Regions from separate parts of the Mesorhizobium sp. C264A genome, predicted to be linked through region 2. Evidence: riboswitches for the same ligand, from Rfam matches in the RefSeq annotation. Region 2 holds a riboswitch; the other holds the start of a gene.
The links. Region 2 has a riboswitch for cobalamin ahead of NKL04_RS04850 (CbtB domain-containing protein). Riboswitches for the same ligand answer to the same signal wherever they lie in the genome.
Positions count from the first base shown of each region.

Region 1: linked by a shared signal. The riboswitch ahead of NKL04_RS22935 (aromatic ring-hydroxylating oxygenase subunit alpha) and the one ahead of NKL04_RS04850 (CbtB domain-containing protein) in region 2 are both predicted to bind cobalamin.

Region 1 is NZ_JAMYVY010000002.1:818,170-821,371, forward strand. It holds gene NKL04_RS22930 (FAD-binding oxidoreductase) at 1-51, opposite strand, end outside; gene NKL04_RS22935 (aromatic ring-hydroxylating oxygenase subunit alpha) at 89-1,336, opposite strand; cobalamin riboswitch at 1,454-1,655, opposite strand; gene NKL04_RS22940 (DUF680 domain-containing protein) at 2,155-2,361, shown strand; gene NKL04_RS22945 (DUF680 domain-containing protein) at 2,427-2,630, shown strand; gene NKL04_RS22950 (DUF680 domain-containing protein) at 2,702-2,935, shown strand; gene NKL04_RS22955 (ABC transporter ATP-binding protein) at 3,008-3,202, opposite strand, start outside.
Region 2 is NZ_JAMYVY010000001.1:997,678-1,000,879, forward strand. It holds partial or broken gene NKL04_RS04840 (aromatic ring-hydroxylating oxygenase subunit alpha) at 1-672, opposite strand, end outside; gene NKL04_RS04845 (gamma-glutamylcyclotransferase) at 808-1,500, shown strand; cobalamin riboswitch at 1,568-1,764, shown strand; gene NKL04_RS04850 (CbtB domain-containing protein) at 1,801-1,980, shown strand; gene NKL04_RS04855 (CbtA family protein) at 1,996-2,796, shown strand; gene cobU (bifunctional adenosylcobinamide kinase/adenosylcobinamide-phosphate guanylyltransferase) at 2,789-3,202, shown strand, end outside.

The DNA of each region.
Region 1 (3,202 bases), on a different contig from region 2:
GTTCCACGGCGCCATCTGGTCGAGATGGCGATAGAGCCCAAGATCCGTCATCGCATTCATCCTCTGGTCCCTCTTCGCCTGCTCCAGCTCACGCGACGCTGCGTAGCGCCGGCCGGCCGCCTTCGGCAAGGCGCGGGCCGATGAAGGCCGCGTACCATTCGACGAACTGGATCACGCCGCCCTCGTGCAGCTCCGAGTAGGGGCCGGGCTCATAGGCCGGAGACAGGATGCCGAAGGCGTTTTCCTCGACGATGCGGCGGTCCTGGTCGTTGGTCTCGGTCCAGACATGGGTGAGCTCCTCAAGGTTGTAGTCGACCCCCTCGACCGCATCCTTGTGCACCAGCCACTTGGTCGTCACCGCGGTTTCGGTGGCGCTGATCGGCAGCACCCGGAAGGTGACCGCATGGTCGATCAGGATGTGGTTCCAGGTCGTCGGATAGTGGTAGTGCATCAAGGTGCCGATGCGGTCGGCGGCAACAGTGTCGGACAGGTTCTTCGTCACCGCGCGCTTTCCCGACATCGTGTAGCTGACGGCATCGCGCAGCAGCGGCGCGCGGGTGGCGCGGTATTGCCCGGCCGGATCGATGCGGAACTTGCTCGGCAGGCCCGCCGCCTCGCATTTCGCCCAGTGCGCGAGCATCTCCGGGTCACTGTCGGCGCCCTGCACGCCGGTCACCGTCGGCGCTTCGGGGAATGTCTTGCACAGCTCCGGATGATTGCCGGCGCAGTGATAGCATTCGCGGTTGTTTTCCCAGACCAGCTTCCAGTTGCCCTTCTCGATGATGGTGCTCTCGAAGGCGACCTTGGCTTCATTCAGCCGGTGCGGCTTGAGGTAGGGCTCTATCATGGCGCGCATCGGCGCAAAGTCGGCAGGTTCTTTCGCCAGGCAGATGAAGATGTAGCCGCCGACGCTCTCGCAGGCGACGGGCTTCAGGCCGAACTGGCTCTTGTGGAAACCGTCGGCCATCTGGCGGGCAAACAGCAGCCGGCCGTCAAGCTCGTAGGTCCACTGGTGATAGGGGCAGACAAGCTTTGCCGCCATGCCCTTCTCAGTGTTGCAGACACGGCTGCCGCGATGGCGGCAGGAATTGTGAAAGGCGTTGATGTTGCCCTTCTGGTCGCGGACCAGCACCACCGGATAATCGCCGATCTGCACGGTGATATAGCTGCCGGGCTTCGGCAGTTCGCAATCATGGCCGATGAACAGCCAGTCGCGATACCAGATAAGCTCCATGTCGAGCTTGAAATAGTCCGGGTCGGTGTAGAAGGGCTGTTCCAGCGAAAAGCCTTGCTTGCGGCCGTTCAGGAGCCTCAGCATGTCGTTGCGCGTATCCATAGTTCTGTCCTCGTGGTTTAAGGACTGAACTTGGTGGTGATGGAGGAAGGATCGGACGCAGGCCGGCGCGGCGCCGGACATGCACTATCCACCTCTTGACCGCCCACCGCGATCAGTCGAGTCTATGCATCTCGGGCTGGTTTCCGGGCTCTGGAGTTGTCCTTGCGGACCATCGCGACACCTTCCCAGGCTGCTGCCCAGTGGTCTCCCGTTGCGACTTCAACTCCACCACCGTTGCGGGGGCAGCGCCGGATTCTGACCGGCTTCCCAATTCTCCGCTGCGTCGTCACGAAGCGGCACCTGAGATGCGATCATCTAATCACGGCAGCGATCGCGACGTCGGCATGAAAGCGACATCATATCCATGCGGCGCGACACGCGCGGCATACGCCCCGCCGACCACCGAAGGGCTGAGATCCTGTCTTGCGGCGCTATCATCGCCGTTTCGAATCGCTGCGGATCCAGTTCCGATCGGGGGCAAAAAGGGCTCAACGGTATCGAAAAGTTACTATTAGCAATCTCTAATCGAACCGAACGGTTCGTTTCTGTTGACAATGCGTGCAGGACGGTGTGAACGACGGCCCGGAAACCGACACCGGAGCGAACCACTCGGTTCGACATAAGCAACTGAAAACAATGCGATAAATGACCATAGAGGAACTTCCTGGCACAATTTCAAGGTGCAGGACCGTGGTCCACACGGAACAACTTCGTGATTGGAAACCAGCCTATGGCTTTCCCACATCGGGGCTGTCCGAACGACGCGAATTCCTCCCAAGACACGCCGCTAGACGGACAGACAAACTGGAGTACTAAAAATGAAAAAGATCATCCTCACTGCCGCAGCCGTTTTGGCGATCACCGGCAGCGCCTTCGCCGGTAGCGACAATTACGGTTCCAATGGTGCGAACCAGCCAGCCGTCTCGGTCGACAGCTCGTATACGGCTTCCATTCAGAAGCCGGCGCACGCTGACAAGCAGCCTGTCGTTCAGGGCGCCGACCGCGACCTCTACGGCAATCGCTGATCCCGACCAAAGAAGGGCGGCTAACCCGTCGCTCTCGGGATCCCAAAAAATTCAGGAGTATTGAAATGAAAAAGATCATCCTTGCTGCCGCCGCCGTTTTGGCCATCTCCGGCAGCGCTTTCGCCGGCAGCGACAACTACGGTTCGGACGGCGCCAACCAGCCTGCGATTACGTCGACCGATAGTGGCCATACGGCTTCGGTTGAGAAGTCGGCTCCAGCCGAGCAGGCGCCTGCCCACGGTGCCGACCGTAACCTTTTCGGCCGCTAAAAGCCGGTTTCCAGCACGTGGCGGGCTTATCCGCTGCAGCTGGCGGCATCAGAAAAATTCAGGAGACTAAAATGAAGAAGATCGTTCTTGCCACCGCAGCCGTTCTGGCTATTTCGAGCGCTGCCTTTGCCGGCAGCGACAATTATGGCTCCAATGGCGCCAACCAGCCGGCCGCTGCCGTCGACACCACCCGCACTTCGTCGACCGGCACCAACTCGGCGGTCTACAAGCTGCTGAACTCGTCGAACGACCAACAGAAGTTCGTTCCTCAGAGCAGCGACAGGGATCGGTTCGGCAACAACTAACAGCCGAAGCTTAAAAAAAGAGCGGCGGGCCTGGCCCGCCGCTCTTTTTCATGCCTGTACGACGCAGCTATCTCAAGCCGCCTTCACTTCCACCGGCTTGAGCGAGAAGGAGTGCCCATCGGCGTCGAAGATGTGCAGGTCCCCGGCATCCGCGGTCAGTCGCAGCTTTGCCCCGCGCTTGACCTCGACATTGCCGGGCAGCTTGGTCACCAACGGCAGGTCAGCGCGGCCGATATCGACATAGACAAGCTGCACCTCGCCGAGTTG
Region 2 (3,202 bases):
GTAAATCGGCACCAGCCGAGACAGGTCCTTGTGGACGCCCGGGCAATGCAGGCACTCGTTGAAGTTCTCCCAGAAGATCTTCCAGTTGCAGTTCATCACCTTGCGCAGGACATGGCCTGATACCAGCGTTTCCAGCGGCCAGTTGGCGAGGTCGCCGGATGCGGGATCGAAGGAGGTCCCGGCGGAGCCGGCCGCAGCCTGCTGAAGGTTCACAATGACAAAACCGCGCCACACCGACAGCGCCACCCGGTAGAGCGGATGATCGGCCTTGTCGAAACCATCTGGCAGCGATTTCGAGGGAACGCGCACGAGATCGCCGCGCAGCGAGTAGGACCAAGCGTGGTAGGGGCACGTGATGAGCCGCGCTTTCAGCCGGCCCTCGCTTTTCTGGCAAAGCTGCGAGCCGCGATGCCGGCAAGTGTTGTGGAAGGCGCGCAGTTCGCCGGTCTCGTCCCGCAGAATGACGATTTCCTGCGTGCCGACGCGGAATGTCCTGAACGCCAGCGGCTGGGCGAGGTCGGCCTCGCGGCAGACGAGCAGCCAGCTTTTGTGCCAGATGGCGTCGAGATCGCGCTGGTAAGCCTCGCTATCCCAATAGGCCGACGACGGTAGCGTCGGTTCGGCCCGGCTCAGGCCGTTATAGGGGTCGCGCTCGCTCGGGCTGGGATGCATGGCTGGCTTCCTATGAAGCGTCAGCCGACACCCCGGCAAATCGTTTGTCAATCAGAGTGCCGCATTGCCGGTTGCAGGCGCGGCGCATAATCATGTCGTGGACACGGGACATTCGGAAATTGGGGGGATTCGGAAGTGGCCGCACGACAGATGTCGCTTACGCCGGAGCTGGTCGCGCGCTGCTGGCGCGAGATCAGGGACCCCGGGCCGGATCCGGACGCGATGCATCTCGATGAAGCCGACTATGACGCGCTGCTGGATGAATTGCAGGTCGAACTCCCGGACAGCGAACCGCTATGGCTGTTCGGCTATGGATCGCTGATCTGGAAACCGGAAATAGATTATGTCGAGGACCGCGTTGCGCTGGCGCGCGGCTGGCATCGGTCCTTTTGCATGAACATGACGCGCTGGCGCGGCACCAAGGACAGCCCCGGCCTGATGATGGCGCTGGACCGTGGCGGACAATGCAAGGGCGTCGCCTTTCGGCTGACCGACAATAACCGGCGCGAGCAGTTGGGCCGGCTTTTCCGGCGCGAAGTCACGCTGAAGCCGACAAGCTACCGGCCGCGCATGCTGAAGCTTGCAAGCGAGGCCGGACCGCTCAGGGCATTGGCCTTCGTCATCAACCGCAACGGCCTGACCTATTCAGGGCCGCTCGACGAGGGCAAGGTCGTCGAAAGGCTGGCCACGTCCTGCGGGCACTGGGGATCGGGCGCCGACTATCTCTACAATACGGTGAAAAACCTTGAAGAGCGCGGCATTCACGATCGCCATCTGTGGCGGCTGCAGCGGCTGGTTGCCGAGCGGATCACCGCGTTGAACCCGTAACGCCGCATGGCGCATTCGCGCTGTTGGCCGGCGGAATTTGGTTTGCCGGATGCGGCCGTTTCAGCCTATAGTCATGCATGTCGTCGGTTCCGTTAGGGACCAAGAGGGAATGCGGTGAGGGCTGACTTGTTGGCCCAATGCCGTGGCTGCCCCCGCAACTGTGTGCGGTAGTCCTCTCCAAGCCACTGAGGATTTTTTCTTCGGGAAGGTGGGGAAGGGCGCTGATCCGCGAGCCAGGAGACCTGCCGGCGACAGGGAACTGACTTCGATGCCCTCGGGTGGAGGGCGAAAGGACAAGATATGAATACCGCTTCCGTCTCCCTCGGCGCTTCCGTCTCCTCGCAGTCGCGCTTCATGCAGCTCGTGCTTAGCGCGTTTCTGGGCATTTTCGTCGTCGGCGTTGTCGGTTTCTCGCACATCGATGCGGTCCACAATGCGGCGCACGACTATCGCCATTCGATGGCGTTTCCCTGCCACTGACGAGGATCTGACATCATGAACCTGTTTCGCAACGTCGTGTTCATCGCGGCGATCGCAGGGCTCGTGGCCGGTGTCGCTCTCGCCTGCATGCAGGCCTACGCCACCGTGCCGCTGATCCTCAAGGCGGAGGTCTACGAAAGGGCTGGTGGCCATGAGCATGAGCATGCCGCGGCGCCCGCCGCCAACGCTGCGGACACCAATGCCATGAGCACCGCCGCGCCGGCGGAAAATGCCGTGAGCAGCGCAGCCCCGGCTGAAGCAGCCGCGCCGGCGGAGGACGAAGGCTGGGCGCCGGCCGACGGCTTCGAGCGCTTCGCCTTCAGTGTCGTCGCCAATATCGTCACCGGCATCGGCTTCGCGCTGGTCCTGGTGGCGGTTTCCGAGTTCGCCGGCGGCATCGGCAGCTGGCGCCAGGGCGTGTTCTGGGGTCTGGCCGGCTTTGCCGTGTTCACGCTGGCGCCGGGACTCGGCCTACCGCCGGAACTGCCGGCAATGCCGGCGGCCGATCTCATGCAGCGCCAGATCTGGTGGTGGGCAACGGTGATGGCAACGGCGATCGGTCTTGCCCTTATCACCTTCCGCACGTCGGCGCCCCTGACCGTGCTCGCCGTCGTCCTGATCGTCGCCCCGCATATTGTCGGCGCGCCGCAGCCTGACAGTTTTGTAACGCCGATCCCGGAGGGCCTGCATCATCAGTTCGTGGTGGCGGTGACGCTGACCAATCTGGTGTTCTGGGTGGTGCTCGGCGCAGTTGTCGGCATAGTGCGCGCGCGCTTCACCGGCACCGCGACCAGCCTGCGCGACAGCTTTGCCTGATCGCAGTTTGACCTTCATCATCGGCGGTGCGCGCTCCGGCAAGAGCGTGCATGCCGAAAGTTTGGCGACGGCGTTGCCGCCGCCATGGGCTTATATCGCCACCGCGCAAGCCTATGACGGCGAAATGCGCGAGCGCATCGCGCAGCACCGCTCGCGCCGCGGCGAGGGGTGGGCGACCATCGACGCCCCGCTTGATCTTGCCGGTGCACTTGAGGCGCTGCCGGACAACCAGCCGGTGCTTGTCGACTGCCTGACGCTGTGGCTGACCAATCATATGCTGGCCGATCATGATCTAGAGGGGGAGTGCCGGCGGCTGGCCGATGTGCTTTCGCGGCCGCGCGGACCGTGGTTCGTGGTCTCCAACGAAGTCGGACAAGGCATCGTGCCCGACAATGCGCTGGCACGC